3 regions of the Moritella sp. 5 genome follow, and region 3 is predicted to be linked to each of the others. Evidence: predicted binding sites of a transcription regulator. Region 3 holds the regulator's gene; each other region holds the start of a gene.
What was found. Region 3 encodes LexA, which represses DNA repair genes until DNA is damaged. Its sites were predicted from a motif close to TACTGTATNNNNATACAGTA; they were not measured.
Positions count from the first base shown of each region.

Region 1 (10,664 bases), 320 kb from region 3:
TTGCAGACCATCCGTTAGAAGTATTAGAAATAAACAACAATGTAATCCAACGTGTTCGTGTCCAACCAGCGGATAAAAAGAAGCGAAGAAGCAAACCATAACGGATATTTTCGTCTTGGACATGACTTGTAGATAATAAAAAAGCACCTAACATAGGTGCTTTTTTTCATTAAACTTTAAATTAATAAAAGTTAATGCTTATTTGTTTGCGTTTTTAACTGCATCTTTCAGTGCTTTACCAGCAACGAATGCTGGAATTGTCGCTGCAGAAATTTGAATTTCTTCACCCGTTTGTGGGTTACGACCAGTACGTGCTGAACGTTCGCTTACTTTAAAAGTACCGAAACCAATTAGCTGTACAGCTTCTTTTTCTTTAAGGCTATCAGTGATCGCACTTAGGATCTCTTCTAGTGCTGCTTTAGCTTGTACTTTAGTTAAATCTGCTTTCGCTGCAACTGCATCGATTAATTGAGTTTTATTCATAAGAATGTCCTTTCCACTATTCAATAACATTAAACTGTTAAACACTGTATTCAAAAAAACCGTTGACCGCAAAGGATTTATCGCCTTAATTAAGTCAATTGCTGAGAGAATAATCAACAAATGGGGTAGCGCTCACACTAATCTCATTCTATGTACAAAAAAACACCATAAAAAAGGTGAGGGGCTACCCTTAAAACTAATTCCCGATCGCCGCCTCACCAGCTCTGACGCCTCTTTAATGAAATTTCAATCAATTAATCTAAGGTAATACCAATGTTAGAAATCCCATCATTTTTAGCAAACTGACGTAACGTCTTCATACTCTCTGGTGATTTTTGTACCGTGAGTAAATCCAACACCGCTTGCTGAAATTTAAGCTCTTCTTGCATTAACTCTTCAGCAAAAATAACCTCGTCGTCAAGTTCTTCACCTGCCAACGCTTCTAAATAGCTTGCAACAGTACCAATTGATACTCGCGATGCATTAATAGCTTCGTTCACATCCGGATCAGGGCCGACTAAACTATTAAAAGCACTGTTTAAAGTCACACACGCATCCAGTGCAGGATAAACACCATACACATCAAATTTGTCTACATTTGGAATAATCGGTTCGAAACGATCAAATTGAATAGTAAAATTGATTTTGCTATTTTTAACCGTTAAAGATTCCCAAAACAGATCTAATGATGAACGGAACTGCTTCGCATCTCCGGTTTCACAAGCTTCAGAAAATAATTTGTAATTAGGAAAGCTGCGCTCAGCAAGTGACGCAATAAAACTCACTTTCTGCCAAGGTAATAATTTCGTTAATTGCTGTTCATAGTTTTCTTCAAGCACAAAAATAGCCTCTTATTTATTGTTTTTATTCTTTCTATAATAGCTAAATATAACCAAACTTGATGGTGATATTTAACTAAAGACCTACATCTTTCTACCGTTTCCAGTCATGAAAACAATGGTGCTATCGATTAGCCGAGCAAAGCATGAGAAAACAACCTAATGCTTTGCTACTTCATTTACCGCTTTAGCAAACCGCGCGATAAGTTTTTTATATTGCTTTACTGATTATCTCAGTATAAGTGCAGCTATTTATACGCGCTATATTAGTGAGATACAAGGCTGAGAAAACCAATCTAACTAAATCGTCGTTAATAACACTGAAAAGATCATGATCACAAATTCATTCTTGTAATCTAGTACTTAACATCAAACTTAAGTTCATCTCAACCAGTGCTAATATTGATCCAGAAAATAACCAACATCATTAACGATACATCAAGCGATATTGCTCGTTGATTAAAGGATTAATCAACACATTTTCGCTTTAATTATTTATCTAATAAACGCTTGTATAGCAAACATAGCACCGCATAAAAATCAGGGATTGATATGAAACGTATATTTATTATTTCAGCACTAACGTGCGCTATCGCACCAACCACTTTTGCTTCTCAACTATATTTTGATGCCCGTAATGATGCAATGGGGGGAGCTGGTGTCGCGTCTTCGGACTTTGTTACTGCAGCCTTTGTAAACCCTGCATTACTGGGTCAAGGCAAAGATGATTATATTGGTCTCATTCTGCCTGCAATCCCATACAGTGATGATGGTCATACCCGCTATGCCCCCACCTCTTTTGGTGTTCAAACCGAAACATCGGATGCGTTTTTAGGTGCCTTAGACAATGTTAAAACTGCGCAAGACGCTTATGACAATAACAAAAATCCAATAACGGCTGCAGCTTATGCCAATGCGCTTGGCAATTTTGATGGTCAACGCATGGGCGTTAATGCCGGTACCAGTTTCGCGATTGCATTACCCAGCAGTGCATTATCTGTGGCCTTTTTTGGTAACTCTTACATGACCAGTGTCGCGACAGCAAAAGTGAGTCAAAATGATATTGATTCAGCAAATAACCAAACCTTAGATGACCTTGATAGCAAAGTTAATCTGGCAGGAGTATCGGTTTCTGATCTTGGTTTGGCACTATCAATGAACTGGGATGCCAAAATCGCCAAAGTATCGATTGGTATATCACCAAAATATCAACGTATCGACACGTATAGTTATGATATTTCAATTAATGACGACGGCCTACGTGAATTTGAAGATGGCTTTCTTGACGGGTTAGATAAACAAAGCCATTTCAATCTCGATGCCGGTATTGCCTTTGATTTTTATGATACCTTCCGCGTTGCAGTCAGTGGCCGTAACATGCTTAAGAAAAATCTGAAAGTAGAAACAACGGCATACAAAAGTATCAACCAAACAAATGAGAAAATGGTTTTCACGTTAGCACCTCTCGTGACGGCAGGTTTTGCATTACACCATGATTACGCAATACTGACAGCAGAAATGGATTTAAATGATGCGATAGGGTTTGAAAGCAACAGTGAATCACGTTATGCCCGCGCAGGTATTGAAGCTAATCTATTTGATTTCTTACAATTACGCGCAGGTATTCGCCATGATCTAAATGATATCCGTGAAGACCTATTCACCTTAGGTTTTGGTATCTCTCCGATGGTTCTAGTACATATTGACCTAGCTGCCACAGTGAGTAAAAACGGTGCTTATGGTATCTATCAAGACGGTAAATTTAACGATAGCGGACTTAATTCAGCCCGTTCGACGGGTGATGATGCCGTCTATGGTATCGACGGTTTTGTATTGCAAGTATCGGCTAAATTCTAAGCTTTTGATATTTTAATACGCTATATTCATACATGTCAAAAGCACCTTCCACAAGGTGCTTTTTGTTATTTATCAACACGGTAGTTCATCATCAAATAGGAATGAATAATAGTACAAGTATAATGATAAAATACCGCTATAACATTCACCTGAACTGGTGTTTTTATTATTAAACCGTAAAATACGTGTATTCACTTTCTTAGATAGACGACAATGAATATTTATCAACTACATCGTTACCTTGGCTATTTATTAATTCTACCGATGACGCTATGGGCGTTCACTGGCGTATTTTTTTTAATTAAGCCCGGTTATAAAGATGCCTACGAACAATTGCAAATAACTCGCTATCCGTTGTCCTCTATTTTACAACTTTCTCCTGAACCAGAGTGGCAAGCAGTAGCAATAAACCAAACAATCTTAGGTCGTCATTACCGTGTTCAAATAGAGAATAAATGGCAGCATATTAATCCACTAAATAACCAAGTGCTGTCAGAACCAAATGCAAAAAATATAATAAGTTTATTACAAGATGCTGTGAAACATAATCCACAACGCTATGGTTTGGTTTTGAACTACAAAGATGGTATCGCCGTTACGGATACCGACGTAAAACTGATGTTTGATTGGTCGCGCTTAAGCCTACACCAACAAGGTGCGGACAGTCGTATTTTTAACACTATGTATGATATTCATTACCTACGCTGGACAGGCAACAAAACGTTCGATCAGTGGTTTGGGTATATCGGCTTAGGATTATTGGTATTGATGGCGCTAACTGGTATTGTCATGATCAAGAAATCATCGATAACTATAAAATAATAAAGGCAGGTATGTTAGCCATACCTGCCTTTATTTCTATTAATATCTGTTCAATTAACGCGAATCAATAAATACTAAAATCAAAGATTACACGTTAATTAATATCAGAATTAAAATTCGTTTTCAGCTTCAGGAGCCTTAGCCTTAGCTTCAACTTCAACTTCATCTTTATTACCAAGTAGATTAGCACGGATCATACCGTCAATTTCAGCTGCAATCTTTGGGTTGTCAATAAGGAATTGTGTTGATTTAGCTTTACCTTGACCAATCTTATCACCCTTGTATGAATACCAAGCGCCTGCTTTTTCGATTAGCTTTTCTTTAACACCTAGATCAATTAACTCACCATTACGGTTAAAGCCTTTACCGTATAATATTTGGAATTCAGCTTGTCTAAATGGTGCTGCAATTTTATTTTTCACAACTTTAACACGTGTTTCATTACCCGTGATCTCGTCGCCATCTTTTACTGAACCAATACGACGGATATCTAAACGTACTGACGCGTAGAATTTAAGTGCATTACCGCCTGTAGTCGTTTCAGGTGAACCAAACATAACACCAATCTTCATACGAATTTGGTTAATGAAGATACACATGGTGTTAGTCGTTTTTAAATTACCCGTTAATTTACGCATCGCTTGCGATAACATACGTGCCTGCAGACCCATGTGGCTATCGCCCATATCGCCTTCAATTTCAGCTTTCGGAGTTAGTGCTGCTACAGAATCGACTACGATAATATCAACAGCGCCAGAACGTGCGAGCATGTCACATATTTCTAATGCTTGCTCACCAGTATCTGGTTGAGAGACTAATAGTTCATTAATATCAACGCCAAGTTTACCTGCATAAATAGGGTCAAGTGCATGCTCTGCATCAATAAAGGCACAGATTTTACCTTCTCGTTGTGCTGACGCGATAACTTCTAGCGTTAACGTCGTTTTACCACTTGATTCAGGACCGTAAATCTCTACGATACGCCCCATCGGTAAACCACCAGCTCCCAACGCAATATCAAGAGAAAGTGAACCTGTAGAAACAGTTTCTACGTCCATGGTACGGTTATCACCTAGCTTCATGATAGAACCTTTACCAAATTGTTTTTCAATTTGTCCAAGTGCTGCAGCTAAGGCTTTTTCTTTATTCGCGTCCATTTTATTCCCCTGAGGCATAATCGAGTATTTAATTTATAGGCATAAGTATACTGTTCGTTCATACAGTATCAAGTAATAAACGAATATTTTTTTTAATTATTATTAGTGGCTCATACTTACGTACAAAAAATACAGTCGCCACCGTGCTTTAGCATTGTTATTATAGCTGCAACTATTATTTTTAAACCGAGCCGCTATGCAACCTAACTTTCTTGCACCTCAAGACTTAACCAATCACACCCCTATGATGCAGCAATTCTTTAAGTTAAAAGCTGAGCAACCAGAGATCTTACTCTTTTATCGCATGGGCGATTTTTATGAGTTATTTTATGATGATGCCAAAAAAGCGTCGCAATTATTAGGTATATCTCTGACCAAGCGTGGTAAGTCAAATGGTAATCCTATCCCAATGGCTGGTATCCCTTACCATTCATTGGAAGGTTATTTAGCAAAGCTAGTACGTAGTGGTGAATCGGTAGCGATCTGTGAACAAATTGGTGACCCTGCGACATCCAAAGGCCCTGTTGAACGTAAAGTGGTTCGTATTGTGACACCTGGCACTGTCAGTGACGAAGCCTTACTCACCGAGAAAAATGACAATTTATTAGCAGCATTATTCCATGATGGCATTACTTTTGGTTATGCGACGTTAGATATGGGCAGCGGCCGTTTCCTGATCAATCAATTTACGTCAGAAGAAACACTACTGGCAGAACTGCAACGTACCGACCCTGCAGAGCTGTTGTATTGCGAATCATTTGAATCAATGCAACACATCAACCAACTTAAAGGCTTACGTCGCCGCCCTGAATGGGAGTTTGATTTACAAACTGCTCGCAACGTCTTATGCCAACAGTTTGGCACTAAAGATCTGATTGGTTTTGGGGTTGAAAACTCACCAGTGGCGTTATGTGCTGCAGGGTGTTTGATGCAGTATGTGAAAGAAACCCAACGTACCGCACTGCCACATATTCGCGCGATCAAACTTGAACAAACCGAACAAATGGTCGTCATGGATGCAGCAACTCGCCGTAACCTAGAACTGACCCAAAACCTATCTGGTGGTTTTGATAATACCCTTGCAGAAGTACTTGATCATACTTCAACACCAATGGGCAGCCGACTATTAAAACGTTGGTTACACCAGCCAATTCGTGACAGCTTGGTATTGCAACAACGCCAATCGAGTATTCAATCCTTACTTGATGTGGGTGCATTAAACGATATCCAGCCAGTTCTACGTACTATTGGTGATATTGAACGTATCATTGCACGCTTGTCATTACGCTCTGCACGTCCTCGTGATCTTGTGCGTTTACGTAATGCTTTCCAGCAGTTACCCGAATTACAAACACTGTTAGCAGAACACGATACCGAACACTTAAGCTCATTGCAGCAATTAGCTGGTGAGTTCACTGAACTAGAACAGCTACTGACGTTCGCCGTTATCGACAACCCGCCAGTATTAATCCGAGACGGTGGCGTGATAGCCCCCGGTTATAACCAAGAGTTAGATGAATGGCGTACCCTAAGTAAAGGTGCTACCGATTATCTACAAGCATTGGAAGATCGCGAAAAACAGCAAACCGGTATCCCAACCTTAAAAGTCGGTTATAACCGGGTACACGGCTACTTCATCGAAGTCAGTCGTCTTCAATCAGATCAAGTACCAGCAACGTATATCAGACGTCAAACACTGAAGAATACCGAACGTTACATCATACCTGAACTGAAAGAACACGAAGATAAAGTTCTCAGTAGCCAAGGTAAGTCACTGGCGCTAGAGAAACAACTCTATGAGCAACTATTAGATAAGTTGTTACCGTATATTCCCGCACTGCAAGACAGCGCTGCGGCATTATCTGAACTTGATGTATTGTGTAACTTTGCTGAACGCGCAGAAACCTTGCATTATTGCCGACCAACAATTAGTGTCCAACCGGGTATCGACATTACTAATGGGCGTCATCCTGTAGTAGAGCAAGTGATGACGGACCCCTTCATTGCCAATCCTGTTCAGCTTAATCCTGAACGTCGTATGTTGATCATTACCGGACCTAATATGGGTGGTAAATCGACCTACATGCGTCAAACGGCCTTGATCACTCTAATGGCACACATTGGTAGTTTCGTACCCGCCGAGCAAGTTACAACGTCATTAATCGACCGTATTTTTACGCGTATTGGTGCATCAGATGATCTCGCGTCAGGTCGTTCGACCTTCATGGTAGAAATGACCGAGACAGCGAATATCTTGCACAATGCGACGGCAAATAGTTTGGTATTGATGGACGAGATTGGTCGCGGCACCAGCACTTACGATGGTTTATCATTAGCATGGGCATGTGCAGAATACCTAACGAATAAGATCCAGGCTTATACTCTCTTTGCAACGCACTACTTTGAGCTAACCACGTTAGCAGAACAGCACCCAAGTTTAGTCAATGTGCATCTCGATGCGGTTGAGCACGGTGACTCGATCGTATTTATGCATGCAGTGCAAGACGGCGCCGCAGATCGCAGTTATGGCTTGCAAGTTGCGGCATTAGCAGGCGTACCAAAAACGGTTATTCATGCGGCTAAAGTCAAGTTACATGAGTTAGAATTAAACTCGCACCAAGCCGTTATAACAGGTGAACGCCCACACGTTGAGCCAGCAACACCCGTTTCTCATCCAGTAATCGACGATCTCGATGCGTTAAATATCGATAATATGACGCCACGTGAAGCGCTGGATGTGTTATACCGATTAAAAGAACAACTCTAATTGCTACATTCAAATATTAAATAGTTCGCGATAAATCAAAAAGCCCAGATTATCTAAGTCATGAAAAATGGCGATATGATTATTTGGGCTTTCTGTTACATAAGTAACCACCCGCACTAACGCCTGTCGTTGGGTAGAATACATCCCCGCAATCACCCGATATTTGATCGAATTCTTCGCTTGTGACACCCCCATACTATCGATATGCGCAACAGCAATATATTCCGGCACCGCGGATAGTTGATAGGCATGCTTTAACCATAGACTCAAATAATATAGTTCATTATCAAGTGTTCTGAATTTACTTCTAGTTTCACCATTATTAAGCGCTGAGTAATACGCATCGGTATAACTAAAGCCGTCACTCTTGGTAACAACGCGGTACATAGCATGACTCATTTTCCAGGATATATCTGCATAGCCCTTCGCTTTTAAGCGTGCTGTAAGCTGTGGAGTCTCCATTGCTTGTTGACCAAATGCCGTTTTAAACGACTCATAAAAAATCGTTTCTTTATCTGACCTTGAGCCCGATAATCCGTGTATGTCTGTTGGCAATACAATCAATTTAGCATCATTCTCAATGGCTGGAAGATCACTATTAATAAATAATCGCGGTGTTGAACAAGACGTGACAAATAAAACAAAACTAACTGTCAAAAATGACTTAATGAAACAATGAGTAGATAACATAACCGTCCTTAAACAATCTTTGTTTTCAGAGGGTTATCAAGATACTAGAAAAAAATAAAGAGGATGACTGATTTTAATAAAATAAGACTAAAGGTTGATTAAAGTGTTAATAACTAAGACTAGGGAATAGCTTAATTATTAACAACTCAATAAGGTCATTTAGCAGTACTTTATAACCTAAACAAGGCTTCAACAGAGAGTCCTTGCTGTGCTAATAACTCCCGTAAACGTCGTAATGCTTCCACTTGAATTTGACGAACGCGTTCACGGGTTAAGCCAATTTCACGACCAACATCCTCAAGTGTCGAGGCATCATAGCCGAGTAAGCCAAAACGTCTGGCCAATACTTCGCGTTGTTTCGGGTTTAGCTCTTCAAGCCAACGCACAATGCTAAACTTAATATCGTCGTTCTGCGTGCAGCGCTCAGGACCATCACCTTTTTCATCCGAAATAATATCCAATAACGCTTTCTCTGAATCGCCCCCTATAGGCGTATCCACAGAGCTAATACGCTCATTTAAACGCAGCATTTTACTGACATCGGCAACTGGCTTATCTAACTTTTCCGCAATGTCCTCGGCTGTCGGTTCATGATCTAACTCATGAGCAAGTTCACGTGCTGCACGAAGATAAACATTAAGTTCTTTAACTACATGAATAGGTAAACGTATAGTGCGGGTTTGGTTCATGATGGCCCGTTCAATCGTTTGCCGGATCCACCATGTTGCATAAGTAGAGAAACGAAAGCCCCGTTCGGGATCGAATTTTTCGACCGCGCGGATCAATCCAAGATTACCCTCCTCAATTAAATCAAGTAAAGCTAAACCACGGTTATTATAACGCCTCGCAATCTTAACAACTAAACGCAGATTACTCTCAATCATACGCTTTCGTGAACTGGCATCACCGCGTAGCGCTCGGCGGGCATAAAAAACTTCTTCTTCTGCGGTCAATAACGGTGAAAAACCAATTTCCCCAAGATAAAGCTGTGTTGCATCTAAGCTTTTCGCATCGTTAGGGATAAGGTGCTCATCGTTAAATATATCCATCCCTGGCTTTGCTTTTTTATCGTTTTCAGATACATCATGATCTTTAACGTCTAACTTATCTGCATCAGTTATCTTGCTCATTAGGTATAGGCTCCTGACTGAAGTAAATAGCCTATTAAGATTAGCCTAATAAACAACTTTCGGTCGGGCTTAACGTTTGGGTAAGTAACGTATCGGATTAACGGGTTTACCACGATAACGAATTTCGAAATACAGCTCAGCGCCCGAATTAGGTCCAGAGTTCCCCATACTCGCAATCTTCTGTCCCGCTTTAACCCATTGCTGCTCTTTAACTAATAACTTTTTATTATAGGCATAAGCACTTAGATAATCATCGTTGTGTTTAATGATAATAAGGTTGCCATAACCACGCAGACCATTACCAGAATAAACCACTCGACCGGATTCAGAAGCCAGTACGTTACGCCCTAATGAACCACCGATGTTAATCCCTTGCTGTCCCGACTTGCTGCTGGAGTAAGTGCTAATTAACTTACCTGATGCAGGCCATGCCCATGACAATTTATTATTACGAACGACCGGTTTCGAGACTTTGACAACAACTGGTTTTGCTTTCACTGGCGCTTTAACTTTTACCGGAGGAGTTACTTTAGCCGTAACAGTTTTTGTCGGCACCGGTTTAACTAATGGCCTAGTGGGCGCTTTAACACTCGTTTTAGTCGTGCCTGATGTCGTTGTTTTAGTTTTAGTTTTAGTTTTAGCCACAGTCACTGGTTTTGGCTTTCTATAAGATTGAGCCGGAATTTTTCCTTTCAGCTTAAGTAGCTGCCCAGGATAAATTTGAAATGATTTAGGGATCTTATTTAATGCCGCAAGATGCTTGAAATCTTGATTACTACGCCATGCAATTGCATATAAGGTATCCCCTTTTTTAACGCGATACGTCGACGTACTAATACTTGATTTCAACTCTGTTTTATAACCCTGAACACTCGTGACGGGTGCAGGGCTATGATTAGCAGTAGAACAACCAACTAAC
Region 1 covers NZ_CP056122.1:4,453,730-4,464,393, forward strand. The annotation lists gene HWV01_RS19870 (HlyC/CorC family transporter) at 1-101, shown strand, start outside; gene HWV01_RS19875 (HU family DNA-binding protein) at 199-483, opposite strand; gene HWV01_RS19880 (YjaG family protein) at 738-1,322, opposite strand; gene traF (conjugal transfer protein TraF) at 1,875-3,179, shown strand; gene HWV01_RS19890 (PepSY domain-containing protein) at 3,393-4,001, shown strand; gene recA (recombinase RecA) at 4,112-5,176, opposite strand; gene mutS (DNA mismatch repair protein MutS) at 5,355-7,925, shown strand; gene HWV01_RS19905 (RNA polymerase subunit sigma) at 7,935-8,615, opposite strand; gene rpoS (RNA polymerase sigma factor RpoS) at 8,786-9,745, opposite strand; gene HWV01_RS19915 (peptidoglycan DD-metalloendopeptidase family protein) at 9,815-10,664, opposite strand, start outside.
Region 1: recA (recombinase RecA) is a predicted target of LexA. The motif match lies at 5,207-5,226, and genes of this name have one in related genera.

Region 2 (10,664 bases), 510 kb from region 3:
CCTATATATAATATTAGTATCTAAATAGCCTTCAAAATTTTAGATATACCATACGAAGGACGAGTAGAAGTAGACTTTTTATTACCGTACTCGTCCAAGTGACTTTAAAATATAAACTAGTATAAAAATATCCTCGCTAGCCAGCAATTTTACATATCAAAACAATACATTCAGGCCTATATCAGGTATAAATAAAAGCTTATAACCCTTAATCTGAATACACGGCTAGGTTTTGCTATGTCTGGAAATGATACCAGTATAAATAAAGTTGAATCGAATATTTTAAACAGTATTCAACAATTAAGAAAAGTCTCTAAAGATAGAGGCATTGACGGTATGTTAACAGTAAACAAGCACACCACATTTGAACACAGAGCAATCCAACGTCTTAATCAAGAAAAAATAAAACAACAACAAAATTTAGAAAGCATTGTTGTTCGCGCCAATAATTTTTGTGACGATGTCACCAGCGAAGTTATTGACCCAGACTGGCTCAGTGCTTTTATGTCAATGGCAAAAGATATTTCAGGGCCTCATATGCAAACATTATGGGGTAAAATTTTTGCGTTAGAATTAAGCCATTCCGGCAGTTTCTCAGTAAAGTCACTACGTACACTCAATCAAATGACCCAACGTGAAGCTCAAATGTTTCAGTCTGCCTGTAACTTAAGTTCTCAAGTGGGTTATGACACTAACCGTAAAATTATTCTTAACTGCCAAAATAATAACAAAAGTTTCTTATTATTTAATAAGCCGCAATTTAAATCGATTAACTTAGGTCGACACAAACTACCTTACAGCAGCTTTTTAACCTTATCTGAATTGGGATTAATTCATAACAATGAATTAGAAATGGTCAATCTCCCACGAGATAAAGACTTACCGATAAGCTACGGGGAAGAAAAATTAACGGTAAAAGTAAAAAGCAGTTCATCAAGAGTAAAGTATTATCGCTTTACTCATATTGGTGATGAGCTGGCTAAACTCATCCCTCATGAGAATAACCATGAATATTTTTCTGAGCTAACCAATCATTTACATAACGCATTTTATTTTTAAACAAGGCTATTTAGCGACAACAAAAAACGGGTTTAATACTGATTCCTGGTGGTTATACAATAAAGGCGAACCATCAAGTTGTACTACTTTTGCACCAGCCGCACAAGCAACAGCATGTCCAGCACCAGTATCCCACCAACAAGTGGGGCCTAATCGTGGATAACAATGCGCACTCCCTTCAGCAATCAAACAAAACTTCAATGAACTACCAACCGGTATAATATCTGTTTCTTTATAACGTGCTAAATACAATGCAATTTCAGGACTTGCATGAGAACGGGAACCGACCACTTTAACAGTTTCATTATTAGGAACTGGTAATGCAGCTAACTTAACGGTTTCGCCACCATGTAATAAAAAAGCGCCGTCAGTATTCGTATAATAGAGCTTATCTAATACAGGTGCATAGACAACACCTAATATAGGTTGCTGATTGTGGATCAAGGCGATATTAACGGTAAACTCACCATTACGTTTAATAAACTCTTTAGTGCCATCGAGCGGATCAACAAGCCAAAATGTTTGCCATTGCTTTCGCTCATCCCAAGGGATATTTGCACCCTCTTCCGACAAAATTGGGATATCAGGTGTGATAGTGAGTAAGCTAGCAACAATAATGTCATTCGCTGCAATATCGGCTTCTGTCACTGGTGAGTTATCATCTTTGGTATCAACCTTAAAATCGCGCTGATAAATCGTTAATATCTCTTGTCCCGCTGCAACAGCAATATCATTAACCTGACTGACTAAATGATCGATTGAACTCTCTATTGAACTATCCATTTATTCGCTACGACTCCCTTACTGACAAACGATTTTTTTATAAACTATTACTTATAAAAAATTACTTAATATGACCTTGCTGTGAAAGATAAGTCACTATCTGTTGAACTGAGGTTGATACTGGATTATTCCCATTATCTAAGTACAGTTCTGGTTTACTTGGTGCTTCATAAACAGAATCAATACCGGTAAAATTCTTGATCTCACCTGCCCGCGCTTTTTTATAAAGTCCCTTCGGATCACGCTGCTCACAAACCGTAAGGTCCGCATCGACATGTATTTCGATAAACTCACTGTCACCCAATAATGAACGAACTAAATCACGCTCTTGACGGTGTGGGGAAATAAAGGCAGTTAATACAATAACACCTGCATCAACCATTAACTTCGCCACTTCTCCCACTCTGCGAATATTTTCTTTACGGTCATCATCGCTAAACCCCAGATCGCCACATAAACCAAAACGCACATTATCGCCGTCTAACAAGTACGTATGATAACCCGCTTTATGTAATTCATTCTCTAATGCGCCCGCCACAGTCGACTTGCCAGAGCCACTTAAGCCCGTAAACCACAATACACAGGGTTGCTGTTGTTTATTCGCTGCTCTTGCTGCTTTATCTACAGTATGTTTATGCCACACGATGTTTTCAGTCGCTGCTGTATCAGCATTACTTTCATTAATAATTCTTGTCATTACATGCTCACAAATAAAATGGGAATACATATGGAATCATTACTAATACCATAGAGGAATAAGCAATCGATGTCGGAACACCGAGTTTAAGGTAGTCAGATAGCGCATAATTTCCTGCACTATAAACCATTAGATTGGTTTGATAACCGTAAGGCGAAATAAAGCTGGCACTAGCACCAAAGATAACCGCCATGATGAAAGGTAATTCACTCACCCCATAACTTTGTGCCAAGCTAAATGCAATTGGGAATGCCAATGCAGCAGCGGCATTATTGGTGATTAATTCACTTAATAATAATGTTGCAAAATAAGTAGCAATAAACGCAGCCAATACCCCCCAGCCATTAAAAGCCTGTATTAAAGATCCCGCTAATAAGTCTGAAACACCACTGGTTTGTAGCATGTTCGATAGCGCTAATGCACTACCTACGACAATCCAAAGATCAAGGGGCAAACGTCTACGGATCTCTTGTAAGGATAAAGTACCACTCATGCAAAGCAGTAATACGAATATAACTAAACCTTTTAATAACGGTAATGTGCCCGTTAGTGCTAAAGCAATCGTGACAACAAATCCAGCTAATACGCCAATACTACGTTTATCACTTAAACGTGTGGCAGCATCTAAACCACTGACAACGACAAAATCACGACTCAAATCTTTACTGTTTTTAAACTCGGCTCCCGGTGCTAATAATAAGGTATCGCCAGCACGTAAACGCACATTACCTAAGCCTCCGCGTAAAGGACTATGCCCACGGCGAATAGCTACTACCACAGAATCAAAATGTTCTCTGAATTTACTTTCTTTTAAGGTTAAGCCATTTAATTTTGAAGAATGACTGACGATCACTTCAACAAGATGTTGACCATTCAGTTCACCTTGACCAAATAACTTCAGCCCTTTAATATCTTGCAGTACTCCGACAGAATCAACGTCACCACAAAACAGAAGTTGATCATTCGCTTGTAATACTTCGTCTGGGCAGACGGGACAAATCACGTCGCCATTTCGTTGTATTTCGGCAAGGTATAACTGTTTTAGCGCACGTAGATTGTTTTCAGCAATGGTTTTTCCAACCAGATTTGAATTAGGTTTTACACGTGCTTCTAAAAAATAAACTAACTCTTCACTCTCATCTTGGGTATGGTCGGGTAACCGATGACTCATGGTAATTAATACGACCATGCCTGCAGCAAAACCAGCTAAACCGATAATCGAAAATTCAAAAAAACCCAATGAGGGAAGCCCTGCATCAACCACAAAACTATTCACAATCAGATTTGTCGATGTACCAATTAGCGTCAGTGTGCCACCAAAGATCGCAGCATAGGAAAGTGGAATAAGTAATTTCGTGGGTGCATGGGTATTGTTACGCTTCACTGCACCAATTAACGACGCAACAACAGCGGTATTATTGGTAAAAGAAGAGAGTAAAGCGGTAGAAATACCGAGTTTAGCCACCACAACCGTAAAACGGCCCGTGGATAACTGCCGTCCTATCCAGCTAATTAGACGCGTTTTTTCAATCGTAATCGAAATAAGCAATAATAAAATTAATGTGATAAGAGAAGGATTGGTAAATCCAGCCATGACTTGTGGCATTTCAATAAAGCCAGACAAGTAAGCTAAAATAACCATCCCACCAAATAAACTCGATGGTCGAAACTTACCTGAGATAAGTAAACCAATAAAGATCACTAGTGAGACTAAAATGCTTCCCTGTATCACATTCATAACAACATCCTACAGCTTGCTAATATCGATAGCTTGCCATTTCGGGAAGTGCTTACGCACTAATGCATTCAACTCAACTTCAAAGTCACTAAACTCATCGGAGTTAGTACTCACTGCCACATCAAGTACTTGCTCAATCATACCGGCACCAACAGTCACATTAGTCAAACGGTCAATAACAATAAAGCTGCCAGTATCGGCTACATCTTTATAATTATCGGCCGGTACCGATTCCGTCAACGTTAATTCACATAAACCGATTTCATTCAGTGCTAATGTGCTCGCCGCAGATTCTACCATGCTATTCACATCAACCTTATTACGGATCAAATTGAACTGACCAGTAGTTTTTTTACTTGCCAGTTTAATATCATATTGACGACCGATTTGTAATTCTTGGTCTGACATCCACACAATATTTGCCAATAACGAATCTGATAATTTAGGTTGGTCAGTAACAGCAACAAGAATATCACCACGACTCACATCGATTTCGTCAGTAAGCGTTAATGTAATCGCTTGATCTTGATGCGCAGAGGCTAGCTCACCATCAAAAGTAACGATCGACTTAACCGTACTTGATTTACCTGATGGCAACGCAACCACTTCATCACCGACACTAATTTGACCTGCAGCGATAGTACCAGCGAAACCGCGGAAATCGAGATTAGGACGATTCACATATTGCACAGGTAAACGGAATGGTTTATCAAGAGCCTCATCGGATGTATCAACAGCCTCTAAACACTCCAATAATGTACGACCTTTAAACCAAGGTGTTTGCGTCGATCGCTCTACAACGTTATCACCGAGTAATGCTGATAATGGCGTGAATTCAATGGTAATGTCATTAAGCTTTTCGGTAAAACCTAAGTATTCTTCTTTAATTTCTTCAAAACGCTGTTCAGAGAAATCAACGAGATCCATTTTATTTACAGCCACAACAAAATGTTTAATACCCAGTAATGACGCAATATACGAATGACGTTTAGTTTGCGTTAATACTCCTTTACGTGCATCGATTAAGATAACCGCAAGATCACACGTTGAAGCACCTGTAGCCATATTACGGGTATATTCTTCATGTCCCGGTGTATCAGCAATAATAAATTTGCGTGTTGATGTAGAGAAATAGCGGTATGCCACATCAATCGTAATTCCCTGCTCACGCTCAGCAGCAAGTCCATCAACTAATAATGCTAAATCAACCGCTTCACCTGTTGTACCTGACTTTTGGCTATCAACATGCAATGCAGCAAGTTGATCTTCATAGATCTGATGTGAGTCATGCAATAAGCGACCAATAAGGCTACTTTTACCATCATCAACGCTACCACAGGTTAAAAAACGCAATAGGCTTTTATGCTGCTGTTGATGTAAGTAGGTTTCAATGTCTGTTTGTGCTAATTCATTTGCTATTTGAGTGTTCATCTACCCTGCTCCTACCTAGAAATAACCTTGACGTTTCTTCTGCTCCATTGAAGCTGAAGAATCATGGTCAATCATACGTCCTTGTCGTTCACTGCTTGTCGCCAGTAACATTTCTTCAATAATTTCAGGCAATGTTAATGCTTCAGATTCCACAGCACCTGTTAATGGGTAACAACCAAGAGTTCTAAAACGAACCATTTTTTCTTCGATCTGCTCACCTTCTCGTAACTTCATACGATCATCATCAACCATGATCAACGCACCATCACGTTCAACAACAGGACGTTTTGCAGCAAGATAAAGTGGTACAATTTCAATTTGTTCTTGGTAGATATATTGCCAAATATCCAGTTCGGTCCAGTTCGATAATGGGAAAACACGAATGCTTTCACCTTTGTTTACCTGACCGTTGTAAGTGCGCCACAATTCCGGGCGTTGGTTTTTCGGGTCCCAACGATGGTTCTTATCACGGAATGAATAAACACGTTCTTTAGCACGTGATTTTTCTTCATCACGTCGTGCGCCGCCAAATGCCGCATCAAAACCGTATTTGTCCAGCGCCTGTTTAAGACCTTGGGTTTTCATTATATCGGTGTGCTTTGAGCTGCCGTGATCAAAGGGACTACAGCCCATTGCAATCCCTTCAGGATTTTTGTGTACTAACAGATCAAAACCGTATTTCGCAACCGTCTTGTCACGAAACTCAATCATTTCGCGAAACTTCCAGTTAGTATCAACATGCAATAATGGAAATGGGATTTTACCTGGGTAAAAAGCCTTACGAGCTAGGTGTAGCATCACAGACGAGTCTTTACCGATTGAATACATCATTACCGGATTATCAAACTCTGCCGCAACTTCCCTGATTATGTGGATACTTTCAGCTTCCAGCTGTTTAAGGTGGGTCAACCTCTGTTGATTCATCTTCTACTCCATCAGACCAAATTGGATAATTTCATATCGTTTGGATCAATATAGCCCTTTTACTTATAACCGCCAAAGAACATAAACTGATTTTTAATAACTTTTAGGAATATAGAAAGGTGACAGATAAATTATAGAAAGATAAATAAAATTATTACATGAAGTGAAAGCACAGCTAAAACAGTAGGTTATATTGTTCACTGTCGTTGTCGCCGGCAAGGCCGACATATAAACCAATTAAACGAATTCCACGCTGTTCTTGCTTTGTTAATGCTTGGGCAAACAAATCAGTAAAGAGATACTCATCGAGGTTGGTAATACTTTGCTCTGTACTGGTTAGCGTAAAATCATTAAACTTAAGCTTAACGCCTTGCTTAGTGATCCGCATTTCAGGAGAGGCTTTTTCTAGGCGCTGCAACAAGGTTTGATATAGCTGAGGAAATAACACCATGCACTGTTCTAGCGTGACAATATCTTCAGGTAGAGTAATCTCAACCCCCACCGACTTACGATGACGTTCATTACAAACAGGCCGATTATCAATGCCCTGACAGCGTTCCAATAAACTATGGCCTAGCTTTCCAAAACTCTCAATTATGTCTTCGGGTGGGAATTTAAGCACATCAGCGCAAGTATATAAACCAACACGATTAAGCTTTTGCCAAGTGACCTTTCCCACACCAGGGATCTTATTCAGTGGTAAATCTGCGACAAAGGATTTTACTTGTGAAGGCGTAATAACAAAGAGACCATTAGGCTTGTTAATATCGGATGCTACTTTAGCCAAAAACTTAACAGGTGCAACACCTGCAGACGCAGTAAGTGCTAACTCTGACTCAATGCTTTTACGAATATCTTCGGCAATTAACGTGGCACTACCAGAAAATAATTCACAATCCGTGACATCTAAATAAGCTTCATCTAATGATAGCGGTTCTATCAGATCGGTATAGCGAGAAAATATTTCATGGAGCTGGGCTGAGACTTCTTTATATACCTGCATACGTGACGGTACTAATGTTAGATCAGGGCAGAGCTGCATTGCTTTATAAGAGGACATGGCAGAGCGCACCCCATATTGGCGCGCAATATAGTTGCATGTTGCTATCACGCCACGACGATCACTCATGCCACCAATCGCAATAGGAATATCTTTGTAAGCTGGATTATCACGTATTTCTACATTGGCGAAATACGCGTCCATATCGATATGAATTATTTTTCTCATAAGCTTAACGAGTCATAACCAACTAAGTAGCACAGCACAAATAAGGACTGTATAAAAGACCAGTTAATTATAAATAAAATTAATGCAGAGAACAAATAATTAAATAATAAATTGAAGTGAATTAGGGTATATATTGAGCTGATACTTTATAGTTGATATTATCCTTAATTTGCACATCCATGTACAAATTAAGGTTTTTTATAAAGTTAAATCAAATTTAATTTATCTACAATTGTCAGCCAGCCACCTGGTTCACGCATCAACTTATCCGCTCGACGATGCTCTCCGCCCAGTTTTAACTTGTGACCAGAGAAGTTAATTAATACTCTTTCCTTTTCTATTCTTCCAACTTGGGAAAATAACTCACGTACCATATCCAGAGCTGGAGTCTCAGGCTCATATACTTTCGATGAACTAGCGTTCATTTCATAAAACGCGCGATGATGTAATTTTTGAGCCGTCTCTTCAATATCAAAAGCCATTTTTGATAATCGACTAGCCATTGTCTGCCCATGTATAAAACTAACTGCGGCAGTGGCACCTCCTGCGACACTACCAGGGATAAGATCAGCTACCAGCGCGGCCGACTGCGATTCGAGTTTAAGTTTTTTAGCATCAATAATGACCTTGCAAAGATCACATACTTCACTCAAATGTTGGCCTTTACCTTTATACTGACTAAGTAATTTATTAAGTCTCACAAGATGTGCGATAGTCTTAGCATCAGAACGTCCATGACGAGTTGCACCTAGCACATTCACATGAGTAACAGCACTAAGCATACCACCACTAAACGAAACCGAATCACCGCATATTTTCTTCACCATCCGCTTCTTAAAATATGCGGTAGTCTTAGTATTCGAATATAAAATTGCATCAGCCGGAGAAAGTCGTGGGTTAGCTGTAAGTTGTGTGCCATTTCTGAAGTTTGTTTTCCATTCATAAATATTAGTAAGAGTGTCATGAACTAACATTAGCGGGCCTAAAATAGTAGAAGCTGAAGCTTCCAAAGCTCCTCCACCTGTATACGCACTCTCTCCATCCCGAATATGTTTAGCAAGATCATTAAAACCATCTGCTGAATCCCCTATCCAACCAGCTATATCACCACGCCGGTCGATAGCTAAGGGCCCTAATGACTTTACACGATCTAAAGCCTTTTGAGCCTTTGTGCTCGGAGGTGGATTCTGATTAGCACTTAATGCTGCAGCATTACTCGTAGCGCTTGTCGCAGTGGCTCCGACGCTCGCAATCCCTGCATTTGCCAGTACTGCATTTCTATTTCTTGCATTTTTTCTACCAAGCATAACTTTATTCTCTAATATGTCGAATTAATGAAAGCCTAAATATCTTCTCGGAATTTATTGACGTTTCACACTCGAAATTGCTTTTATTATTTGTCTTAATCAAACAGAAAATCGTCTGCCGTATTAATTTTACATCTCATCCATCACCGAAAACGCCAGTAATCGCATAGCCCGAGGTAGCAAATTTAGCGATAAGAGTACTAATAGCATACGTTGTCTATTACGGCTGCTGTGTAAGGGATTGTAATCTACGGCTTAAATGACACAGCCGAAACATGCATAATCAAAAACAGAACTGTATAAAAACGGATTAAGACAGGAGGAAATAATTGAACAAGGAAGGTGTAACGATAGGACATTATATTGAGCCACAAACAAAACAAGATGCTGATGCACCTTGTTATATCTAGAGAATTAAAGCTGTAAAGCTAATTAAAATACATAACCTACGCTAACCATGTATACCAATGGATCGATGTCTGTTTTGATTTTTTTATCAACACCACCCGCTTTGAAGGTTACATCCGTATTAATATCCGCATACATGACTGAGGCATTTACTAACCACTTATCATTAATTTTATAATCAATACCAGCTTGTGCGGCTAAGCCAACCGAATTACTTAGATCCAAATCAGATAGACCAGCACCAGTCCCCGTGTCGTTAAACTCAGTATCAAAGAACACCGTAAAATTAATACCGGCACCAATATAAGGGCGGAACTTAGAGCTCGCATCACCAAAGTAATACTGTCCCAGTAGCGTTGGTGGTAATTGTTTAACTTCAGCAATAACACCGACTCCCTCTAATGCAACCTCATGGGTGAACGGGCTAGCTGCAACCAGTTCAATACCAATATTATCTGTTGCCATATAAGTGAAGTTAAGTCCTAGCTGAGTATTATCACTCACTTTAAATTCACCTAAACCAAGTACATCATCACTTGACTCATTTGGTGCTACAACGATGGCGCCCGCACGAACAATAATATCCCCTTGCTGATGAGCAAAAGCTGGGGCTGCAAGCGTTGCTGATAATAGAGATGCGGTAATTAATCCTGATAATATTTTCTTGTTCATGTAGGCTCCATCAATTCGGGTATGTTTTTCATTTCAAATACAGTTTCATTACACTTGATGTTCTTTTGCATCATTTAGTAACAAAACCTTAACTTAGGTATACTTTGCCACATTAAAAAAAATACATATTTGATCCATATCAACCACAAGGTTAATACCCATTAATGAGTACCGGAATGTGTAAATAATATTGAATTAGATAATCAGCGTCTTTAGGAAGGTATTAACAAGGAAGGTATTAACAAGAAAGTAATATCGATGGTTTAGAGATTTGAATGAAATAATTAGAAGAAAAAGCTATAAAGTACGTATTGCACTTTATAGCTAGGTGCTTGGCATAAACTAGATGATACGATTCTCGTTTAACATCTTTTGTTTAGCTTCTTCTTTTGCCATTTTAGCTTTACGCTTATCACA
Region 2 covers NZ_CP056122.1:4,270,080-4,280,743, forward strand. The annotation lists gene HWV01_RS18975 (YtfJ family protein) at 1-11, shown strand, start outside; gene HWV01_RS18980 (TIGR03899 family protein) at 238-1,059, shown strand; gene cysQ (3'(2'),5'-bisphosphate nucleotidase CysQ) at 1,066-1,842, opposite strand; gene cysC (adenylyl-sulfate kinase) at 1,904-2,539, opposite strand; gene HWV01_RS18995 (SLC13 family permease) at 2,547-4,277, opposite strand; gene cysN (sulfate adenylyltransferase subunit CysN) at 4,287-5,708, opposite strand; gene cysD (sulfate adenylyltransferase subunit CysD) at 5,724-6,632, opposite strand; gene dinB (DNA polymerase IV) at 6,808-7,860, opposite strand; gene HWV01_RS19015 (hypothetical protein) at 8,067-9,167, opposite strand; gene ompW (outer membrane protein OmpW) at 9,600-10,247, opposite strand; gene nqrM ((Na+)-NQR maturation NqrM) at 10,590-10,664, opposite strand, start outside.
Region 2: dinB (DNA polymerase IV) is a predicted target of LexA. The motif match lies at 7,906-7,925, and genes of this name have one in related genera.

Region 3 (10,664 bases):
GAATTCACCTTGTAAATAACGTTCAACGTAATCAGGTAGCTCTGTACGGCCTTTAACACCACCGAATGCAGAACCACGCCATACACGACCAGTTACTAGTTGGAATGGACGTGTTGAGATCTCTTGACCTGCACCAGCCACACCAATGACGATTGATTCACCCCAACCTTTGTGACAACATTCTAATGCAGAACGCATTAAGTTAACGTTACCAATACATTCGAATGAGTAATCTACACCACCGTCAGTTAATTCAACAATAACGTCTTGAATTGGCTTGTCATAATCTTTTGGATTAATGAAGTCTGTTGCACCTAATTTCTTCGCTAGTTCGAATTTACTTTCGTTAATATCGATAGCAATAATACGACTAGCCTTTGCCATCGTTGCACCGATAACAGCAGAAAGACCGATACCGCCTAGACCGAAGATAGCAACGGTTGCGCCTTCTTCAACTTTAGCCGTATTCATTACCGCGCCCATACCTGTCGTTACACCACAACCAAGTAGACATACTTCTTCAAGCGGTGCTTCTTTATTAACTTTCGCTAACGAGATTTCTGGTAATACGGTGTATTCAGAGAATGTTGAACAACCCATGTAATGAAAGATTGGCTGACCGTCTTTATAAAAACGCGTAGTGCCATCTGGCATTAGGCCTTTACCCTGTGTTTCACGGATCTGTTGGCAAAGGTTGGTTTTGCCTGATTTACAGAACTTACATTCGCCACATTCTGGTGTATATAAAGGAATAACGTGATCGCCTACTTGAACACTGGTAACGCCTTCGCCGATTTGCTCAACGATACCGCCACCTTCGTGACCAAGAATTACAGGGAAGATACCTTCTGGATCATCGCCAGATAATGTGAATGCATCGGTATGACATACGCCAGATGCGATCACTTTAACTAACACTTCACCTTTTCTAGGTAACATTACATCCACTTCTTCGATCGATAGTGGTTGGTTTGGACCCCAAGCAATAGCTGCTTTGGATTTAATAAATTTGTCAGTCATGTTCATCTCCATTGGGATAAAATTAATATGCCGTAATACCTATCTATGTATTCGGCCGGTCATACTGTATGGCGCTCATTATATTCATTTGCACAGAAATGATAATACCCTTGAAATACAAATTACTTTTACCCAGATGTAACAATAAAAAGGAAAGCAAAAATACCGCGGTAATTTCATCTTTCTTTTTCGTTAATAACGAACTTGATAACAGTGCTGTATTATCAGGAAGGCTTAAACCTCTTCAGTATAGTCGATAGAATTTCATTACATGCTCTTCTCTTGTAGCGAAGGGTATAGCAACCAAGCGAGTGATAATCCACGAGCAAGCATAAAAGTATTCATCGCCAGCCATAAAGCATGATTACCTAATCCACTGCTAATAACATATGTAGGTAAGAATATACAAACGACACAAAATAACATGCTGTTACGCATATCTTTTGCCCGAGTTGCACCAATAAATACGCCATCAAATACAAAACACCATACTGCTGTAAAGGGTAATAACACTAACCAAGGTAAATACTCAACAGCAATCGTATTAACACTTTCTATATCCGTGATCATACGCACCATACCCTCGCCAAAGATGAAAAAAGTCGTAGAGAAAAGAACGGAAAATATACCCGCCCAGATCAATGACGCGAGAATTGATTGACGATAAGCAAGGGTATTTTTAGCGCCAATCGCCTTACCTACCATAGCTTCCACCGCGTAAGCTACGCCATCCAGCGCAAAAGAGATAAACATCAGAAAATTGAGTAACACCGCATTCGCCGCAATATACTCATCACCAAGACTTGCAGCTTTAAATGTCATGAAGGCGAATGTCAGTTGTAAACAGAGCGAACGGATAAATATATCACGGTTGAGTGACAGTAAACCCTGTAATTTATCTGATGCAAATAAACGACTGATAATGTCAGCTCTATGAGGTAACGAAAACTTACCGAGCTGCTTTAGTACTAATAATAAGCCAAATAACAAAGCAACATACTCTGCAATCACCGACGCAGCCGCAGCGCCCTCTACACCCCATTCTAAATACACCACAAATAAAATATCTAAGAAAATATTAAACACGTTAGCAATAATTAATAACAGCATCGGTGCTTTCATATTTTGCAGGCCAATTAACCAACCTAATATCGCAAAATTAAATAACGCAGCAGGGATCCCCCACATACGAATCGATAAATAGGCCTGTGCATTTAGTTGTACATTGTCACTTGCTTCCGTCAGCATTAGGGCTAATTCAACAATATAATTTTTACACAACAGTAATAAAACCGATAAACAAAACGCAATTAACAAGGCGTGTGCGAGCGTCATTAATATCTCAGAACTATCTTGTTTACCAAGTGCCTGTGCAGTCAATCCTGTTGTCGACATGCGTAAGAAATTACACATAGAGACAATAAACATGACCACAGTGGAACCCAATGCAACCCCACCGAGATACCAAGCTTGTTCAAGATGACCAATAACGATGCTATCAACCAAACCTAATAGTGGAATACTGATATTTGACAAGATCATTGGCAATGCCAACGCGATGATATTTCGATGCACCGAAGTAGGAATGGATAACCACATAGACGGATTCAACTTTGTATAAGGGAGGAAAAAGATGCCAAAGTCTATCTAACTTAAATTATGAAACAAAGTATTACCTATCAAATAATTAAAACAACTCTATTTCACCTTCATCCATCGACCCTGTACTGATCGTCTTCTTTTGTACTTGCAGTGATTGTTGCTTTAACTGTTCAGCAGACAAATTTAATTAATTCTTGGTGTAACCGCGCTGGTGTCATTTGCCCTCTAATATCCGCATTACATTTATTTTTATATCTCATGTTGAGTATAGGGAAAGAAAATTAATAGGTAGAAGATGATCAGAACTGTGATGTTAAAGCAAGATTTGAAAACGATGTCTAAATTTAAAGATAGGGTGATAAGAAAGGAAAAAGAAATATAAAGGTAGATAGTCAACAATAGGATTATTTACTATCTACCTTCAGGCTCGATGGCGTAATAAAGTGTGATTACATCCAATCGGTATTACGAATAATACCGACAGCGACACCTTCAATATCAAAATTTTGGAAATTTAAATCAACACGAATTGTGCTCATTTCATCATTCTCAGGATGCAGTAAGATTTCACTGCCCTGCTGTTCAAAACGCTTAACAGTTACTTCATCGTCAACACGCGCAACAACAACTTGACCTTTACTGATATTTTTAGTTTTATGTACAGCTAATAAATCGCCATCCATAATCCCAATATTACGCATACTTTCACCACGTACACGCAGTAAAAAGTCTGCCGTTGGTGTAAACATTGAAGGGTCAACATTATAGTGTGCTTCAATATGTTCTTGAGCTAAAATAGGCTCACCGGCGGCAACCTGCCCAATTAAAGGTAAACCACAGTCATTACTGGCTTGGTCAGCATCAACCAACAAACGAATACCACGAGAAGTACCCGCAAGAATTTCGATATGGCCCTTTCGTGCTAATGCCTTTAAATGCTCTTCCGCAGCATTAGGTGAACGGAAACCAAGTTCCTTAGCAATTTCAGCTCGGGTCGGTGGCATACCAGTATTTTTAATATGTTGTTTAACTAATTCAAATACTTCTGCTTGTCTTTGTGTCAATGCTTTCATCATGAACCCTAACTGGTTTTATATACAGTTTCTTGTAATTATATACAGTATTATCAAGTTTGCAATATAAGCCTTGAGTATATCTGGATAATAATGAATTAATCGTTTGCTGGCGCTGAAACACAGATTTATGGCTACACATCTGATATTATTGGAGTAAGCACTCTCTCACTTTAAACAACAGAATGATAACACCTATGCAACAGACACCGTCAATGTTAAGTCGAAGTTTCGTTAACGGCTTAGTTAAATCTCAGTACGTACCAGATAATCCCGTTGATGCGTTAAATCTAGATTTAACACGTCCTATTGTTTATGCTTTAAAAACTAAATCGATGACCGATCTCGTGGCATTACAACGAGCTTGTAAAGAACGAGGCTTACCCGACCCACTTACACCAATAAAAGTAAACGGGGTCATCATACCCAGTTATGTTTGCTTAGATAATCCAGCGCCTCTCTTCGGCCGAGTAAAAGATACTGACGTATTTTTTGACGAATTCCAACAGCTATTACGCTTACATAAAGATGATAAAGCCCTTGATATCCAATTGATGCCAGTCGCATTATTTTGGGGCCGCGCACCCGGTAAAGAAGGTCAAGTACCACTACTATCATTAGCAAACAGTATTTCACCAAGCCGTTTACGTAAAACAATCATTGTGGGTCTTAACCGTAAAGATAACTTAGTTCGTTTTAACAAACCTGTATCACTGCGTTTCATGGCCGATCAGCACGGCACCGATGAAAAAATCGTACAGAAATTAATTCGTGTTGCTAAGATCCATTTCAGTCGTCAAAAATTAGCCGCATCAGGTCCTAAACTACCTAACCGCTACCAACTTTTTGAACAACTACTGCGTAACCCAGAAGTTAAAAAAGCCATTCAAGTTGAGATCGCTGAGCATAATATTTCAGCGAAAAAAGCGGAAAAGCGAGCCAATGATTACATCGATGAAATCGCCAGTGATTTTTCGTATAAACTCGTAAAAAACACCAGTAATTTTATGAGCTGGTTATGGAATAAGATCTACAGCGGTATCAAAGTTAATAACGCCGAACAAGTGCGGAAACTTGCCGCCGATGGTCATGAAATCGTATTTATGCCTTGCCATCGTAGCCACATGGATTACTTACTTATTTCTTATGTTATTTACAATGAAGGTTTGATCCCACCACACATTGCAGCTGGTATTAATCTTAACTTTTTCCCTGCCGGCCCTATGTTCCGTCGTGGCGGCGCATTCTTTTTACGCCGTACGTTTAAAGGTAATAAACTTTATGCAACCGTCTTCAGAGAGTACCTAAGCTTATTATTCTCAAAAGGATATTCTGTTGAATTCTTTACTGAAGGTGGCCGAAGCCGTACAGGACGTTTATTACCACCAAAAACCGGTATGCTTAACATGACATTACAAGCGATGCTGAGAGAACAAAGCCGACCAATTACATTAGTGCCGGTATATCTAGGCTACGATCATGTAATGGAAGTGAGCACCTACGTAAAAGAGTTATCAGGGGCTAATAAGAAAAAGGAAAGTGTATTCCAAGTATTTGGGATCGCCAAAAAACTTAAAAATTATGGCCAAGCATTTGTTAACTTTGGTGAACCGATCAACCTTAACCAATATTTAAACAAACACGTTGAAAACTGGCGTGATGATATGAATATGCCGGTTGAAGAACAGCCTCAGTGGCTAAACCAAACAACTCGCGATCTTGCGAATCAAGTGATGATAAATATCAATAGTGCCGCAGCGGTAAATGCCTTAACGATTTGCGCAGTAATTTTACACGCCGCGCCACATAAGGCACTGAGCCGAGAAATTTTGGTGAAGCAAATTGATAGTTACTTAAAATTACTTCGTAACAACCCATATAGTGAATTTAGTACCTTACCAGAAAACAGTGCAGAAGAGATTTTAGACCAAGCGATCTCGATGAAGAAATTCACCGTACGTGAAGATAGCTTAGGACAAATGCTATCGATGTCATATGAACAAGCTGTACTATTAACCTTCTACCGTAATAATATTTTACACCTGTTTGCACTACCGTCATTAATTGCCGCAATCGTGACAGAAAAACCACGGACCAGTGTAGAAGAAATTAATGGTAAAGTTCGCCAGCTTTATCCGTTAATTCAAGCGGAATTGTTCTTGAAATATTCAGACGATGAATTAGATGATTGTATCACTGATACGCTAACTGAGATGCAGACACAGGGATTAATCGTCAATAGTGACAGTGTCATTATACCGGTTAACGAACACTTAATGTCACTAAGACTACTTGCTGCAAGCATCCAAGAAACGCTACAACGTTATGCGATTGTACTGACCGTATTAGAGCATAACCAAGTCATTGAAAAGAGCCTACTCGAAGATCGTAGTCAGTTAATTGCCGAACGTTTATCATCGCTAAATGGTGTGAGTGCGCCAGAGTTTTTTGATAAGAAAGTGCTCGCTATCTTTATTAATAAACTCCAAGAACTGCACTACTTATCTGATGAAGGCACAGCTAAAGCCGATAAAATTAGTCAGTTAGCGAATATAGTCAGAAGCTTGACCACGCTTGAAGTGAAGCAAACAATCTCAGATGTAATACTTAGTCAACAATTTAGTGACGACTAGGTAACTATCACGTATGAGAATATTACGTAAACATAGAAAAGTCTCCCTTTAAACATTGTATGTTTTGAATAAATAAAAAGGAGCTTCAGCTCCTTTTTATTTATTCCTGATTACTCACCTAAGAGACTACATGGCCAAAATACCACTATTGAAGTTTTGTTACGCCCTCATGCACACATAAAAACGGAGACGTAATGCCACCATACGCTCCAGGCCCGCCTCTATTAGGCACATCAAATATTCCGTGATTCCCATAATAATCATCCCCCTTTTTAAACGTGTCAAAAGAATCTCGATTATTGACTTCAATAATGGGGAGCGAGCTAGACATAAAATAGTCAACTGACCATGTTGTATCATTAGCCTCATACAATTCAGCCATGAACGCCGAGTTAGCATACAAAGTATTGTATGACGCCTCTCGCCTCTGCGCCACAGGGTCATATTTATCACCTATCAGTGGAAGCTTCCAGCCATTATTACTTTCACAGAAAGCGATAGCGTCCTGACCAGATAAAGGCGTCTCAAAAGATGTCGTGTACATTGCGTATCCATAGGCGGTTTGATTATTTTTTTTATCCTCCGAAGAGGGCTGATAGGGAATGGTGATCATATATTCATCACCAACCTTTTTCCAAACCAGTACGTCATTAAAGTCTAACCCTTCAGGAATAAAAATAGATACGGTCATCAGTTCTTTATCTGTATTAGGATTACTAATAGTAATGTCGTTTGCTCCAACGTAAAGTTCAGATATCAAGTCACTATGGTCAAAAAAACAAGTATTAGCTACACTCGACTCTAAGTTAGTCCCTGTATTAAGGTTATGTAAAGTACATTTAATTTGGCTGGTCGTTTTGAAAGATACCAATAAATCATTCTTCTCCCCCCAGTAAACTTCCGCTTTATGAGGCAAAATCTTAAGTTCTTTATAATTATTCCCGTTACTTCCATCACAACCAATAAGCCCTAGACTCAGAAGTGCAGCGCAAATAATAAATATTTTTTTCACATTATTTCCCCAATAAAAGAGTGTCATATAATTAATTTTAATAACCTTTTAGTATCCTTTACTAATAATATGTAAAGGCTGTTGAAAAAAAATATTAGTATCTAATGTCACTTCCTCAATAAAATAAAATTGATTAACCAAACAGTTTCAATAGATAAGGAGATAACAGCATATTCAATTCCAAGCTTTAAAAGCTAGTAAACTTTAATATAATGAAAATTGGAATAACATTAATAATTACTAACTACTATATTAGGTCTCAAGTTAATATAGAGCAGCAATCACTTACATTTTCTAACTTAATTCAACGATAAGAAGTCTTAATGGAAGGAACAAAAATTTCATTAATGAAGCACATTTAGGGACGACTGCGATTACATTTCGCCTTTGCCTGCTGAGTTACCGCAACCTACGCTTACTATCTTTGTAGCTAATCAATGTTGTCAGTGCGCCTCTTCAGCGGACTTAAAAGGCACACAATATAACTAGGTAAACTTATTTCAATTGTAACGACAAACTACACCAATGATCTGGATATCCACCTACAAATAGCTTAAAAATAAGCTCGAAAAAATAATCATACCGACATAATTATTATGTAGAAATGCTTTAAAACAAGACTCTCGGTCGCGATTCACAATCAAATATTGTTGATAAATAAATAGTCCAGCAACGATTGTTAAGCCAATAAAGAACACGCTTGGTAAAACCAATAACCAACCTAATAATCCTAAACATAATAACGATGACAATTGTAATAACCCTACGATCAATTTATCTTTTTTACCGAATAAAATTGCGGTAGATTTAATGCCAATTTTTAAATCATCATCTCGATCAACCATGGCATATAAGGTATCGTAAGCAACTGTCCATAAGATATTTGCCACAAATAATAACCATGCATAACTCGGTACAGAATCTAATTGCGCCGCAAACCCCATCGGAATAGCCCAACCAAATGCCATGCCTAATACAACTTGAGGTAGGTGAGTATAACGCTTCATAAATGGATAGCACGCGGCAAGGCCAACGCCCACAAACGATAATAGAATCGTCAATGTATTCATGGTCAACACAAGTAAAAAAGCCAGCAAGGTTAAACCAAAGAAAAACATCAACGCTGCACGGCTTGATATACGCCCAGAAGCAAGCGGCCTATTTTCAGTGCGTTTTACATGACCATCAACATGCCGATCAGCAAAATCATTAATGACACACCCCGCCGCACGCATTAAAATAACCCCTAATGTAAAAACGAGGAGCACATCTAATTTAGGGACGCCTTCAGCAGCAATCCACAACGCCCACAGCGTTGGCCACAATAACAGCAAGGTGCCAATAGGCTTATCCATACGAGTAAGCTGTATGTAATCTTTCATTTTTGATGTCATGAACGACATAGAGTTAACATCCTTTTATTATTTATACGCTAAGGCATCAGGTAAAAACACTTCAGAAACAAGTAATGACTGCCCACCTAATAGAAAACACGAACGACGCCCGAATAACGATGCTTTAGGAGCTGATGAAAACAGATGAGACAATGAATATACTTTACTGTGTGAATGAAATTCAGCTATTTCAATTTCACTACGCTGCATATCAGGCGCGTTAAACAATACGCTACCTAATGAACGGGTCCCCAGTTTTTCCAATTCACCGCCCGGTGCAGTTAGCGTATTTAATGGCATAACGCTACGCGCAAAAACCCAAGGTATCCCATCAAGTTTTAATAGAACCTCACGAACAAAACCTAAATTATCCGTTAGATTTAATTTTATCTTTTCATCGTCGGATAGTTGATAATGACCTTCCGCTAATATTTCAACCGTAAATGTCTGACAATGCTGCTTCAATCTAGCAGTTAATGACCCCGTATCAACGAGCCAATCATAAAGATTCGCAGATAATTTTTCTTCTAATATAGTTGGCCATAACCACTTCGAATCACAGCCGATGGGGTAGCATGGTAATGCCTGCTCACTAGTACGCGTATTATTTATATTATCTGACATATTATAAATTACTTTTTCAACAACGAAATCAGGCATAATTATCTGCTATTCAGACCAAGATTGTAAGCAGGGACACAAGTTGTTAACTGATTTATTTAATTAATCATTTGAAAGTGAGTATACTGACTCACAACCAACCTACTTTTACGACTCATTTAACTAAGGACACGGTAAATGAAAAAATTATTCTGGCTCTTGTGCATGATCATGGCCTCAGTATCTTCCACTGCCGTATCTGCTAACGACCACAAGCCGGTGTATATTTATTTCGGCTTAGAGCCGGATATTATTACCAACTATACCAGTGAAACAAACAAAATTGGTTTCATCAGTGTCTCTATAGAATTTATGCTCGCAGATAAAAAAAGCTTAGCTGTGATAGAAAAGCATGAACCCTTGATCAGGGATAAAATAATTTCATTACTCGGTCAGCAATCACCACAACATTTACGCTCTCTCACAGGCCGAGAAGAGATCAGAAAAATGATCCAAAATGAAGTGAACAGCTTACTAAAACAAGAAAGTGGTGAAGCCGTGATTGAGAATCTATTATTTACCAAATATATATTAATGTAATCAAAAAAGGAGTAAGCCGCTAAGCCTACTCCTTTATCAATTTACATCGCTAATACAATCAGCTAGTCACTTATGCTTTTAAATAGCATTAACGTTTAATCGCATTAATGATCGCAGTCGTGGAGCAACCATCTTCAAATTGTAAGATATTAACCTTGCCACCATTCGCCAGAACTTGTTTATGCCCAGCGATCTCTTCTACTTTGTAATCACCACCTTTAACTAATACATCAGGTAGTAATTCAGAGATTAAACGCTCTGGTGTTTCTTCAACAAACTCCACAACCCAATCAACGGCACCTAAAGCAGCAAGTACTGTCATACGGCGATCACAAGTATTAATCGGACGACCAGATCCTTTCAACCCACGTACAGAAGCATCAGAATTAACCGCCAAAATTAAACGTTGCCCCAGTTTACGTGCCGAATTTAAATAAGACACATGACCCGCATGCAGAATATCAAAACAACCATTAGTCATGACAATCTCTTCGCCACGTAACTTAGCTGATTTAACTGCAATTTTTAACTGCTCTTCGCTTAATACACCAAACCCACTTTCATGAGATCCATAAACAGAGTTCGCTAATTCAATCGGGCTTACCGTCGACGTACCAATTTTAGCAACCACAACACTTGCTCCCGCGTTAGCCAATGCACAAGCTTCTTCGAGTGATGAACCCGCTGATACAGCTGCTGCTAATACTGAGATAACCGTATCACCCGCGCC
Region 3 covers NZ_CP056122.1:4,778,273-4,788,936, forward strand. The annotation lists gene HWV01_RS21335 (S-(hydroxymethyl)glutathione dehydrogenase/class III alcohol dehydrogenase) at 1-1,020, opposite strand, end outside; gene HWV01_RS21340 (MATE family efflux transporter) at 1,288-2,619, opposite strand; gene lexA (transcriptional repressor LexA) at 3,072-3,695, opposite strand; gene plsB (glycerol-3-phosphate 1-O-acyltransferase PlsB) at 3,893-6,328, shown strand; gene HWV01_RS21355 (hypothetical protein) at 6,474-7,340, opposite strand; gene ubiA (4-hydroxybenzoate octaprenyltransferase) at 7,883-8,743, opposite strand; gene HWV01_RS21365 (chorismate lyase) at 8,762-9,394, opposite strand; gene HWV01_RS21370 (flagellar basal body-associated FliL family protein) at 9,533-9,934, shown strand; gene hldE (bifunctional D-glycero-beta-D-manno-heptose-7-phosphate kinase/D-glycero-beta-D-manno-heptose 1-phosphate adenylyltransferase HldE) at 10,023-10,664, opposite strand, start outside.